Cupriavidus metallidurans CH34: one gene and its partner. The protein of the gene in region 1 interacts with the protein of each later gene in a pairwise test. Links are inferred from orthologs where the notes say so. Each region holds a gene or a part of one and is shown on either strand. Other genes may lie near its edges. The genes, in order: ndk and RMET_RS15960.

The links.
Region 2: the proteins of ndk (region 1) and RMET_RS15960 interact in binary tests that used the Escherichia coli proteins (3 or more experiments, as listed by UniProt). The link is inferred for Cupriavidus metallidurans CH34 from one-to-one orthologs.

The regions. Positions count from the first base shown.
Region 1 is NC_007973.1:2,289,182-2,295,679, forward strand. The notes cover bases 1,568-4,278. They hold ndk (nucleoside-diphosphate kinase), read right to left. Parts: upstream 3,281-4,278; coding sequence 2,855-3,280; downstream 1,568-2,854. Other genes in these bases: pilW (type IV pilus biogenesis/stability protein PilW), read right to left, coding at 1,568-1,654; rlmN (23S rRNA (adenine(2503)-C(2))-methyltransferase RlmN), read right to left, coding at 1,651-2,805; RMET_RS10570 (Bax inhibitor-1/YccA family protein), read left to right, coding at 3,621-4,278. Outside these bases: RMET_RS10550 (RodZ domain-containing protein), read right to left, coding at 1-885; more of pilW, read right to left, coding at 878-1,567; more of RMET_RS10570, read left to right, coding at 4,279-4,328; 23S rRNA (uracil(1939)-C(5))-methyltransferase RlmD, read right to left, coding at 4,394-5,869; RMET_RS10580 (endonuclease/exonuclease/phosphatase family protein), read left to right, coding at 5,885-6,498. UniProt on the Escherichia coli protein: Major role in the synthesis of nucleoside triphosphates other than ATP. The ATP gamma phosphate is transferred to the NDP beta phosphate via a ping-pong mechanism, using a phosphorylated active-site intermediate.
Region 2 is NC_007973.1:3,452,548-3,459,314, reverse strand. What follows is about bases 2,211-5,190. They hold RMET_RS15960 (uracil-DNA glycosylase), read right to left. Parts: upstream 4,096-5,190; coding sequence 3,325-4,095; downstream 2,211-3,324. Other genes in these bases: trpC (indole-3-glycerol phosphate synthase TrpC), read right to left, coding at 4,726-5,190; RMET_RS15955 (CYTH domain-containing protein), read right to left, coding at 4,095-4,718; RMET_RS15965 (acylphosphatase), read left to right, coding at 2,976-3,263; RMET_RS15970 (ABC transporter permease), read right to left, coding at 2,211-2,645. Outside these bases: RMET_RS15975 (ABC transporter ATP-binding protein), read right to left, coding at 1-889; more of RMET_RS15970, read right to left, coding at 900-2,210; more of trpC, read right to left, coding at 5,191-5,538; trpD (anthranilate phosphoribosyltransferase), read right to left, coding at 5,545-6,573; RMET_RS15940 (aminodeoxychorismate/anthranilate synthase component II), read right to left, coding at 6,624-6,767. UniProt on the Escherichia coli protein: Excises uracil residues from the DNA which can arise as a result of misincorporation of dUMP residues by DNA polymerase or due to deamination of cytosine.

The DNA of each region.
Region 1 (6,498 bases):
AATGACCTTGCCGGTGCGGTCTCGTACTTCATACCAGCTATCGGCCGAGAAACGGATCTGCACAGCACCCGCACTGTCGCCCTGCGCAGCGGGAACCGTGGCAGGCGGCGTAGCGGCTGGCGTCTTTGCCGCCTCGGCGGGAGCCTCTCCACCCGTGACCATCGGCAAACCCGCCGACATGGTAGCCGGGGCCGGCGTGACGGCCACGGACTGCGCGGCCGATGCCGACGCAGTCTCGGACGGTGCTGGCGAGTCGTTGCCGGTCATCACCGGCGGCAACGCTGCGCTCACCGTGCCATCGTTATTGCTCTGCTCCTGGGCCCGCTCCTCGGCAACAGCCGGTTTGGGCGCCTCGGCCGCGGCCTTGCTGCGGGCCTCGACCCACGCCTTGGCATGATCAAAGCCGAAATATCCGCCAACGCCGATCAAGGCCAGCACGCAAACCAGCCAGACCCAGCGCCCACCGGCACCACCGCCAGTACCCTTCGAACCGAAGCGCTTGCGATCGTCGAAAGCCTGATTGAGTGCGCCCTCATGACGCTGCGTAATCCCGGTAACCGGCGTGGCCTGAGCCTGCGCGTGATAGCGCCCCAGCAACCCGTCGATATTCACCTGGAGCGTCCGCGCGTAAGCACGCATCACACCCTTCGCGAACGTCACATCGGGCAGGCTCGATACATTGCCCGACTCAATGGCGACGAGCTTCGACGCTGCCACCTTCAGTCGTGCACTGACATCTTCCAGAGAAAGCCGCTGCGCCTCGCGAGCGTCTTTCAATTTCGCCCCGATCTCGCGGGCAACAGCCTCGCGGTCGGAGTCTGTCGCGCCACCGCCGACGTGACCCGTCGTCGCGGCCTGGCTGTCGGCGCGCTCTTGTTCACTCATCCCAAGCTCCTCTCTCGTATGCGGTCAACTCGCGCGAGTCGGGGAACCGGCTGCGCAGTTGTGCCGTGAGTGCGTTCTGTGTTTCGGTATCGCCCTGTCGGCGGGCGATGCGCGCACCCAGCCAGAGGGATTGCGCGCTGGCAAAGCGGCTGCTGTTGACGCGGCCAACGTAGTCCTTGGCCTGCGGCATCTCCCCGCGTTGGAAACTGAGCTGCGCGAGGTTCGTCAGCAACGCCGGATCATTGCGGTCGTAGCCATAGGCCGTCTGGAGACTCTTCTGCGCCGAAATCAGGTCGCCATTGCGCATCTCGCAGGCGCCCAAGTTCGTCAGCGGCTTGACGGGGCCATTCATGGACGGCGCCTGCACCGCGCGCTGCAGCATGGCCTTCGCCTCTGCGTAGCGGTTGTTCTGGCACAGGAACCAGCCGTAGTTGTTCAACACGTCCGGGTCGCTGTCACGCATGCTCAGCGCGGTGCGGAAACTGTCTTCGGCCAGGGCGGTCTCGTTCATGCCCATGTAGACCAGCGCCCGAACGTGATAGGCGTCGACCAGCGTCGGATCGATATTGATGGCCTGCTTGACCTCGTCAAGCGCCACCGAATACTGGCGCGCCTCGAGGTACTGCGTGGCCAGGCGCAGCCTGATACTGGCGCGCTTGTCGGCCGGAGTCTGATCGGAAGCGGTCTTGATGTCCTGGGCGGGTGCAGGCGGCAACGAACAGGCGGACAGCATCAGCCCGAACAGGGCAGCAACGATCAGACGGGTCATGCAGGACGGGCCTCCCGGGGGGCGCCGGCGTCAGCCACCGGCACCAGTGGCGTGATCTTGCCGAACTTGCCGCGCTCGGCCAGACGGGTACGATCCATGACTTCGCCAGCAAGCTGGCCACACGCGGCGTCGATGTCGTCGCCACGTGTTTTGCGGATCGTCGTGACAATCCCCGCATCCATCAGTACCTGGGCGAAGCGGCGAATCTGCTCGTTGTTCGAGCGCTTCAGCCCCGATTCCGGGAACGGGTTGAACGGAATCAGGTTGAACTTGCAAGGCACGTCGGCCACAAGCTTCAGCAGTTCACGCGCATGTTCGACGCCATCGTTGACGCCATCGAGCATGCAGTATTCGAAAGTAATGAAGTCGCGCGGAGCGAATTCCAGGTAGCGGCGACAAGCCGCCATCAGCTCCGCCAGCGGGTACTTGCGGTTGAGCGGCACGAGCACGTCGCGCAGCGCATCGTTCGAGGCGTGCAGCGAAACCGCCAGCGCCACGGGCAAGTCCTTCGACAGACGGTCCATCATCGGCACTACGCCGGACGTGGACAACGTCACGCGCCGACGCGACAGGCCGTACGCATTATCATCGAGCATCAGCCGCATGGCCGGCACGACCGCGTCATAGTTGAGCAGCGGCTCGCCCATGCCCATCATCACCACATTGGAGATGACACGCTCGTCCTTGGGGCCGCGACCCAGCTGGGCACGCATCGCGAACTCGGCCATCCAGAGCTGGCCGATAATCTCGCCGGTGGAGAGATTGCGCGAAAAACCTTGCTTGCCGGTCGAACAGAATCGGCAATTGACGGCGCACCCCGCCTGCGACGACACACACAGCGTGCCGCGCGTGTCCTCGGGGATATACACCGTCTCCACCGCGTTGCCGGCCCCCACATCGAGCAGCCATTTGCGCGTGCCATCGGACGACGTATGGTCCGAAATGGCAGCGGGCGAGCGAATCTCGGCACGCGTCGCGAGCTTTTCGCGCAGCGATTTGGCGAGATCCGTCATGGCGTCGAAGTGGCTGGCTCCAAACTGGTGGATCCAGCGCTGCAACTGCCGCGCACGGAATGGCTTCTCGCCGAGCTCGCCGCAATAGGCAGTGAGCGCGTCCGCGTCGAGATCGAGCAGGTTGACGAGATTATTCATGACGGCAGTTCCAACTTGACTACAGGTTCAGTCGTGATGTCAGAGACAATCAGCGGCTGTAAACGTTCATGCCCGGGAAGAAGAAAGCCACTTCCACGGCAGCCGTTTCCGGAGCGTCCGAACCGTGCACGGCGTTAGCGTCGATGCTGTCGGCAAAATCGGCGCGGATCGTGCCCTTTTCAGCCTTCTTCGGGTCGGTGGCACCCATCAGGTCGCGGTTCTTGGCGATAGCGCTTTCGCCTTCCAGAGCCTGGATCATGACCGGGCCCGAAACCATGAAGTCCACCAGGTCCTTGAAGAACGGGCGCGCCTTGTGAACAGCGTAGAACTGCTCGGCTTCACCGCGCGACAGGTGAACCATCTTGGCTGCAACGACTTTCAGGCCAGCGGCCTCGAAACGGGCGTAGATCTGGCCGATAACGTTCTTGGCCACGGCATCCGGCTTGATAATCGACAGGGTGCGTTCGATCGCCATGAAAAACTCCGAAAAATGAAGGGGTTACAAATGGATTAAACGTGCAATTCTAGCACGACCGCATGACGGTTTCGAACATGCCTGCCAATGCATTTCCGGGCGCGCCCAACGCCGCAGACCGTCAAGCAAAAAGATATCTATAGGTAACTTATTGCCCAGGAATCACGGGAACGGAAGCGCGCGGACCCCGTCAAATGTTTGCGTTTTCGGAAAACAACTATTGAACGGGGATATTGTCCATACAAAGCCCCCTTGCAAATCCGCGGGCGCGATGCCACATTGGCGCTGTGCTGGCCGGGTTGCCCCGGCGCCTCACTGATATCTGATGACAGGAGTCACCATGAACAACAAGCTGAATACCTATGGGTTCGGCAATAGTGCTGCGAGCGTCACTGATGTAGCCGTCCGCAACCGGGTCCTTCGTAATACTTACTGGCTGCTGGCCATTTCGATGATTCCAACCGTGATCGGCGCCTGGATCGGCGTGGTCACTGGTTTCACCGCGATGATCGCTGGCAGCCCGATGATGTCGGCCGTGCTGTTCCTCGCGGTCGCCTTCGGCTTCATGTTCGCCATCGAGAAGACCAAGAACAGCGGCATGGGCGTGGTCCTGCTGCTGGCCTTCACCTTCTTCATGGGTCTGATGCTGGCACGCATCCTCAGCTTCACGCTGTCGTTCTCGAACGGCCCCGCGCTGATCATGTACGCCTTTGGCGGTACCGCAGCGGTTTTCGGCGTGATGGCCACCATTGCCAGCGTGAGCAAGCGTGATTTCTCCGGCTTGGCCAAGTTCCTGTTCGTCGGCGTGATCCTGCTGATCCTGGCCAGCCTGGCCAACATCTGGCTGCAACTGCCGGCGCTGATGATCACGCTGTCGGTGATCGCCATCGGCATCTTCTCGGCGTTCATCCTGGTGGACGTGCAGCGCGTGGTGAATGGCGGCGAAACCAACTACGTGACCGCCACGCTCGCGATCTACCTGGACGTGTACAACGTGTTCGTGAACCTGCTGGCCCTGCTCGGCATCGCAGGCGGCAGCCGCGACTGACCTGCATCTGCCAACGAAAAAAAGCCGCCCTCGGGCGGTTTTTTTCATGGGTGCGCCATGTGGATTCAGTCGCGCTCGAACACCGCGATCGACTCCACGTGCGACGTATGCGGGAACATATTGACCACGCCCGCGCCGGCCAGGCGGTAGCCGGCCTCGTGCACCAGCAAGCCCGCGTCACGCGCCAGCGTCGCCGGACTGCACGACACATAGACGATACGCTTCGGCAGCACGTCGCTACCGGCCTGACTCAGTTCAGCAAGCGCCTTGCAGACAGCCAGCGCACCCTCGCGCGGCGGGTCTACCAGCCAGCGGTCGAAGCGGCCCAGCGCTGCGATGTCCTCGGCGGTCACCTCGAACAGATTGCGGCAGGCGAAGGACGTCTTGGCTGCCAGCCCGTTGTACTCGGCATTGGCCAGCGCACGCGTGGTCAGCACCTCGCTTCCCTCGATCCCCATGACAGATGCACCCTGCGTCGCCAGCGGCAGCGTGAAATTGCCGATGCCGCAGAACAGGTCGAGCAGGCGGTCAGTCGGCTTCGCATCCAGCAGACGTAGCGCGCGACCAATCAGCACGCGATTGATCTGGTGATTGACCTGCGTGAAGTCGGTCGGCTTGAACGGCATCCGGATGCCGAACTCGGGCAGTGTATAGGCCAGCTCCTGCTCGGCCGGATAAAACGGATAGACCGTGTCCGGCCCCTTCGGCTGGAGCCAGAACTGCACCTGATGCTGATCGGCGAAGGCCCGCAGCAAGTCCTTGTCGGCGTCGTTGAGCGGCTCCAGGACGCGCAACACAAGTGCGGTCACCTCCGCACCAACGGCCAGTTCGATCTGCGGCATCCGATCATGGATCGACAGGCCGCCCACCAATTCGCGCAGCGGCACCAGCATTGCCGACACATGCGGCGGCAGGATCTCGCAGTGCGTCATGTCCGCCACATAGCTGCTCTTGCGCTCGTGGAAGCCCACCAGTACTCCACCCTTCTTGACAACGTGCCGCACCGTCAGACGGGCGCGGTAGCGATAGCCCCAATCCGGGCCCGCGATCGGGCGGAACACGACGTCGGGCTTCACCTTCGACAGGTGCCAGAGATTGTCTTCGAGCACACGCTGCTTGATTGCCAGTTGCGCGCGCGAGTCCAGGTGCTGCATCGAGCAGCCGCCGCACACGCCAAAATGCTGGCAACCCGGCTTCACCCGCATGACGGAGGCCTGCTTCACCTCGACGAGATGGGCCTGTTCGTAGCTAGGCTTGCGGCGATAGCTGCGATACGCAACCGTCTCGCCGGGCAGCGCGCCCTCGACGAAAATCACCTTGCCTGGCGTGCCGTCCTCGTTCTCCAGACGGCCGACGCCACGCGCCTCCATGTCGAGGCTGTCGATCTTGACGACGGGATCATTGGAAGCGGCGGAAGCGGCAGATGCCGCTTCCGGGTGGCTTGTCGGATTGGGCTGGGAAGACACGGCTTGAGACACCAGTGGGACCTGTCGTATTGTTTTGCAGAAGCGCGATTGTAGTCCAGTCGCGGCGCCCGACATCGAAGGGGGCAGGCTATGGAACTGATTTCGTGGAATATCCAGTGGGGCCGCGGGGCCGACGGCAAGGTCGATCTCGCCCGCATCGTCGACACCCTGCGTGGAATGGCCGATGCCGACGTGCTCTGCCTGCAGGAAATCACGCGCGGCTTCAGCGACCTTGCCGGCCACCCCGGCCCCGATCAGGTGGCCGAACTCTCCGCCCTGCTGCCGGACTACCAGGTAATCTTCGCCCCCGGCGTCGACCGCACCCACCGTGACGGCAGCCCGCGCCAATTCGGTAACGTAATCGCCACTCGCCTGCCAGTGCGCGAGATCTTCCGCCATGCCTTGCCCTGGCCCGCCGATCCCGATGTCGCGTCGATGCCCCGCGTGGCACTGGAAGTCACGGTGCAGGCCGGCAGTCGACTGCTGCGCATCATCTGCACGCACCTGGAGTATTACTCGACATCGCAGCGCGCGGCGCAGACCGAAGCGTTACGCGACTGGCATGTGCAGGCTTGCGACCACGCGCGCCACCCGGGTCGATCGGAAAACCGGCCGGGCCCGTTCACACCGGAACCCCGGCCGAGCGAGGCGATCCTGTGCGGCGACTTCAACAGCCGGCCGGAAGATGGGGCCTATCTGCGCAT
Region 2 (6,767 bases), 1.2 Mb from region 1 along the record:
GGTCGAGAATGGCCTCCATCTGGCCGATGTCGGCTTCTGGCAGGCGGTAGCCGATCTGCTGCGCGGCAGCCATCGCGGGCACGCGCGGCCCCAGCGCCGCCGGCGAGGTCATCAGCGTGTAGACCTCGTCGATCAGCGCGCGCACCTGGGCGCTGTCGCGATTGCGCGGGCGCGCGAACGGCACCCGTACCTCGGCGCGCACGCGCCCCGGGTCGCTCGACAGGATCACGATCCGGTCGGCCATCATCACCGCTTCCTCAATGTTGTGCGAGACGATCAGGATGCTCTTGATGTTGGCGCGGCCCGATTCCCACAGGTCGAGCATTTCGTCGCGCAGCGTTTCGCCGGTTAGCACGTCAAGCGCCGAGAACGCCTCGTCCATCAGCAGCAGGTCCGGCTGCGTCACCAGCGCCCGGGCTATGCCCACACGCTGCCGCATGCCGCCGGACAGTTCACGCGGCAACGCGCTGTTGAAGCCCGAGAGGCCGATCATGTCGATGGCCGCTTCGGCGCGCCGCGCGCGTTCCGCCTTCGGCACGCCCTGCGCTTCCAGCCCAAGTTCCACGTTCTGCTGCACCGTCAACCACGGGAACAGCGCGAACGACTGGAACACCATGGCGATGCCTTCGGCCGTGCCGACCAGCTTCTGGCCACGGAACCGCACCTCGCCGCGATCCGCGCCGACCAGGCCGGCCATGATCCGCAGCAGCGTCGATTTGCCGGAGCCGGACTTGCCGAGCATGGCGACGATCTCGCCTTCACGCAGCGTGAGGTTGACGCCTTCGAGCACGGCGCGATCGGTATGGTCGGCGGTGCGGAATACCTTGCCCACGCCATGCAGTTCGATGACGGATGGGGCCAGTCTGGATGGGTTGTCGTGCAGTGCCATCGTGCGAATGTCAGAGTCGGGTGCGCAACTGCGCGAGATCGTAGAGGCGGTTCCAGAGCAGCCGGTTGAAGCCGACCACGAACAGCGCCATCACGCCGATGCCGAGTGCGATGCGTGGGAAGTCGCCCCGCGCGGTCATTTCGGCGATGTAGCTGCCCAGGCCGGTGGCTACGAGCGTGCGATCGCCCCAGGTCACGTATTCCGAGACGATACTCGCATTCCAGGACCCGCCTGCGGCCGTGACCAATCCGGTCAACAGGCTCGGGAACACGGCGGGAATCAGGAAGCGGCGCCACATCAGCCAGCCCTTGAGCCCGAAGTTGCGCGCGGCCAGCCGCAGTTCGGTGGGAATGCCGGAAGCCCCGGCCACCACATTGAACAGGATGTACCACTGGGTGCCGAAGATCATCAGCGGGCTGAGCCAGATCTCCGGATTGAGCCCGAACCTGACGATTGCCATCACGGCCAGCGGGAACATCAGGTTGGCCGGAAAGGCGGCCATGAACTGCGCGATCGGCTGGGCGATGCGCGCCACGGACGGGTTCAGGCCGATGCGGATGCCGATCGGCACCCAGATCAGCGCCGCCAGCGCGATCAGCACGATCACGCGCGTCATCGTCAGCACGCCAAGCCACAGCACGTGCGCGGCCTCGCCCCAGCCCACCTCGCTGTGCACGAAGTGCACCACGCGATAGAGCGCCGCCAGCGCGATGACGATGATCACCGTATCGCGCAGGCGTTCGAGCCAGGGGCTCCAGCGGGCCGGCGCGGCGGGCAGCACCACCATGTTGCGGTGGCGGGCGCTCCACGCCAGCGTGCGTCCGCCGAGGCTGGCGGTCCACTTGAGCAGCGCATGGACCCATGCGGAACGGCGCAGCAGGTCGAGCAGCCAGGACTGGGGCATGGTGTCCTGCGCCAGCGTTTCGAAGCGGAAGCGGTCGGCCCAGGCCACCAGCGGGCGGAACAGGAACTGGTCGTAGATCAGGATGCCGACCAGCATCGCCACGATGGCCCAGCCGATTGCTGGCAGGTTCTGCTGCTGGATCGCCAGCGCGATGTACGAGCCGATGCCGGGCAGGCGGATGTCATGGCCGGATACTGAAATGGCTTCCGAAGCGACCACGAAAAACCAGCCGCCGGACATCGACATCATCATGTTCCACAGCAGGCCGGGCATGGCGTACGGCACTTCGAGCCGCCAGAAACGCTGCCAGGGCGAAAGCCGGAACATTGCCGCGGCTTCGATGAGATCGCCGGGGATGGTGCGGAACGACTGATACAGGCTGAAGGCCATGTTCCAGGCCTGCGACGTGAAGATCGCGAAGATCGCCGCGCATTCCACGCCGACCAGGCTGCCGGGGAACAGGGCGATGAAGCCGGTGACCGTGATCGACAGGAAACCGAGCACCGGGATCGACTGCAGGATGTCCAGCGCCGGCACCATCACTTTCTCGGCGGTGCGATTGCGCGACGCGATGGCTGCGAAGGCGAACGAGAACAGCAGCGATGCCGCCAGCGCCGCCAGCATCCGGATGCTGGTGCGCATCAGATAGTAGGGCAGGCTGGCGACGTCCAGTTGTACGGACAGCGCATCGCCAGGCTGGTACGGCACGACCATCTGCTTGGCCGCAAAGGCCACGATGACGATGACCGCGAGGATGATCGGCAGCAGTGCGAAGTCGAACCGGTTTGGGGGCGCGGTCAGCAGGGGACCGACGTAGCCGGGTGCGGGTTGGTTATCTTGCGTTGGTGGCATGGGCACGGCCCTTCGTTTCGGAACCGCCGCACCCCCTCCATCGATCCCTCGCCCGCAGGCGGGGAGGGCGGCCAACACCGCGCAATTCCAACGCTGTCGGTTCGCGCCCCTTTCTCGCAGGCGGGAGAGGGGCTGGGGGAGAGGGCAAAGGCATCGTATGCTGATGACCTAACGCCCAAGCGGGCCAGGTAGTGTACCTAGAGACGCTATCAAAATGATTCCGGCGTCGTTGCGTGGCCTTGCCGTACTACTTGTACTGTCTGCGGCCATGCGTCCGGCCAGAATCGCTTCGCTTCATTTTGATAGCGCCCCTCAGTATGGAAGCAAATCATGACAACCACGACGGAAACCTGGCAATTGTTCGCCCACGGCCGTGTGCAGGGTGTGGGGTATCGTGCCGCATGTGCGGACCGGGCGACATCGCTCGGTCTGGGCGGGTGGGTGCGCAACCGTGTCGATGGCAGGGTGGAGGTGCTGGCCAGCGGGCCGCGCGAGCGCCTGGAGGCGCTACGCGTGTGGATGGAAGCGGGGCCGCCCGCAGCGCAGGTGTCGAAGGTGGAAGTGGCTCAGGCGGCGCCGCAGCTGTTCGATCGATTCGACTGGCTGCCCACGGCCTGAGTAATCGCTTGAGCGGCGGCCTGCATGTCGGCCCGCTCGTCGGCCCGGTCGGCCCGATCGGTCAGGTCGCCTGCCAGTCGATACCGTCACGGCCGTGGCGCTCGAGCCAGTCGTTGGCCTGACGGAAATGGCCGCAGCCCAGGAATCCCCGGTGCGCTGACAGCGGCGACGGATGCGGCGCTTCCAGCACGCAATGCGTCTGGCCTTCGAGCAAGGCGCGCTTGGCCTGCGCGTGGCTGCCCCAGAGCAGGAACACCAGGTTCGGCCGCGATGCCGCCAGCGCGTGGATCACGCAGTCGGTCACAGCTTCCCAGCCGCGCTTCGCATGACTGGCGGCCTGTCCCTGCTCGACCGTCAGTACCGTGTTCAGCAGCAGCACGCCCTGACGTGCCCAGCCTTCCAGATTGCCCGACGCACGCGTCGGCGCCACGCCGTATTCCGCGCCGATCTCCTTGAAGATGTTGCGCAGGCTTGGTGGCACCTTGACGCCCTCGGGTACGGAGAAGGCCAGCCCGTGTGCCTGCGGGATCTCCAGTCCATCCACGACGCCGGTGCCGTGGTACGGGTCCTGACCAAGGATCACGACCTTGACCGCGTCTGGCGGCGTCAGGTGCAGGGCATGGAATACCGCGTGTGGAAACACCGGCTTGCCCGCCGCGCGTTCTTCGTCGACGAACGCGCACAGCGACGACCATTCGGCCTTGCCCAGGCATGGCGCGAGCAAGGTTCGCCAAGCGGCGGGCAGGGCATTGGCCTGCTCCTGCAGGCTGACGGTCTGGGGTGCGGCGCTGGAAGTTTCCGGCGTGTCGGGCGCAAACAGGTCGGCTTGCATCAAGATGGGGTGGTGAGACGGTAGCCGCGCGCGGCCTTGCTGAGGTCCGAAGGGGTCAACGGGGCGATGTGGGCGAGGCGCAGGGCGAACGCGCGCAATGCGGCTTCGACATGGCGTTCGTCAGCCCCATCGCGCGGCAGCCATTCCAGTTCGAGTTCCTGGATACGCTCGGTCCGCGACGTGCCGGGGGCGCTGATCGCGCCGGTGTCGAGCGCGGCCTCGATGCGCTCGCCATCCTGTTCGACGATCCAGGTGCGGCGGGCGAAGTCGGTCCGGAATACCGGAGCGAGCCGGTCTGCCAGCGGCGTCAGCACGGCGCGGGCATCGTCGGGGAAGCACGACAAGTCGATGGCCTCGCCCGCGACTGGCGTTTCCCATTCGTGGCGGGCAGCCAGGCCGGCGGCGCTGTGGCCAGCGGTCTTCAGCGTTTGCAGCCACTGCTCGCCCTTCCTGCGCAGGCGCAGTGCCGCGCGGGCCTGCGCCAGATCCCGGGTGGGGGTGTCGAGGTAGACGTTCAGCAACGTCAACTCGCCACGTGGCTGCCCGTTGGCGTCGAGCCAGGCCGCCACCGCGGCAAGCGCGGCGTCGGGCACGGCCAGTTTCAGTTCGATCTCGATGCCCATCTGGGAATCACGAGAACAGGCGGGCCAGTTCCACGCCCGGCTCCGGCGCGCGCATGAACGCTTCGCCGACCAGGAAGGCGTGGACGTCGGCGTCGCGCATCCGCTTGACGTCGTCGGGCCCGAGGATGCCCGATTCGGTTACCACGAGCCGGTCGGCCGGCATGCGCGGCAGCAGGTCCAGCGTGTTGTCCAGCGAGACCTCGAAGGTGCGCAGGTTGCGGTTGTTCACGCCCAGCAGCGGCGTCTTCAGTCGCAGCGCACTATCGAGTTCCTCGCCGCCGTGGACTTCCACGAGCACATCCATGCCGAGTTCGTGCGCGCACGCTTCCAGCTCGGCCATCAGGCCGTGGTCGAGCGCGGAGACGATCAGCAGGATGCAGTCGGCGCCCCAGGTGCGGGCTTCGTAGACCTGGTACATATCGACCATGAAGTCCTTGCGCAGCGCCGGCAGCGGGCAGGCGCCACGCGCGCGCTTCAGGTACTCGGCATGACCCTGGAAGAAATTCACGTCGGTCAGCACGGACAGGCACGCCGCGCCATGGGCGGCGTAGCTTTCGGCGATGGCCTCCGGCACGAAGTTCTCGCGCAGCACGCCCTTCGACGGCGAGGCTTTCTTGACCTCGGCGATCACGCCGGCGTTGCCGGCCGCGATCTTGTCGCGCAGTGCGCGCTCGAAGCCACGCGGGGCCATGCCGGTTTCGTGACGCAGGCTCTCGGCCTCGGCACGCAGGCTCGGCAGGTCGCGCTTCTTGCGCGCGGCTGCCACCTCATCGGCCTTCACGGCCAGGATCTTTTCCAGGATGTCGGACTTGGCTGACATGGGGGCTCACTTGAATTGCTGGGTGGCGCGCACGAACTGGTCGAGCTTCTCGCGAGCGGCGCCACTGGCGATGGCTTCGCGCGCGCGGCGGATACCATCCTCGATCGAACTGGCCACATTGGCCGCGTAGAGCGCGGTGCCGGCGTTCAGCGACACGATTTCGCGCGGGGTGCCGGGCACATCGCTCAGCGCCTCCAGCAGCATTTCCTTCGACTCGACGGCGTCTGCCACCTTCAGCCCGCGGTTCGAGATCATCGACAGGCCGAAGTCTTCAGGATGGATCTCGTACTCGCGCACTTCGCCGTCCTTGAGTTCGCCCACCAGGGTTGCCGCGCCGAGCGACACCTCGTCCATGCCGTCCTTGCCGTAGACCACGATCGCGTGTTGCGCGCCCAGGCGCTGCATCACGCGCACCTGGATGCCGACCAGGTCCGGATGGAACACGCCCATCAGGATGTTCGGCGCATCGGCAGGATTGGTCAGGGGGCCGAGAATGTTGAAGATGGTGCGCACGCCCATTTCCTTGCGGATCGGCGCCACGTTCTTCATGGCCGGATGATGGGTCGGGGCGAACATGAAGCCGATGCCGGTCTGCTCGATGCACTCGCCTACCTGCTCCGGCGTCAGCATGATGTTCACGCCCAGCGCCTCGAGCACGTCGGCACTGCCGGACTTCGACGACACGCCACGGTTGCCATGCTTGGCGATCTTCGCGCCAGCGGCAGCGGCGACGAACATCGACGCGGTGGAAATGTTGAACGTGTGCGAACCGTCGCCGCCGGTGCCGACGATATCCACGAAGTTCTCGCGGTCCTTGACGGTCACGTGATTGGCGAACTCGCGCATCACCTGTGCCGCCGCCGAGATCTCGCCGATCGTCTCTTTCTTGACGCGCAGGCCGGTCAGGATGGCCGCCGCCATCACGGGGGAAATCTGCCCCTGCATGATCTGCCGCATCAGGTGCAGCATTTCGTCATGAAAGATCTCGCGGTGCTCGATGCAGCGCGTCAGTGCTTCCTGCGGCGTGATGGACATGGCGGATTCTTGGGCAGAGTGTGCGGCGAAAGCGGAGAAATCGGTGCGCCTCATCGTGGCGCCTTGATGAAGTTGGCCAGCAGCGCATGGCCGTGTTCGGACAGGATCGATTCCGGATGGAACTGCACACCCTCGACGGCCAGCGTCTTGTGGCGCACACCCATGATCTCGCCGTCCGGCGTCCAGGCGGTGAC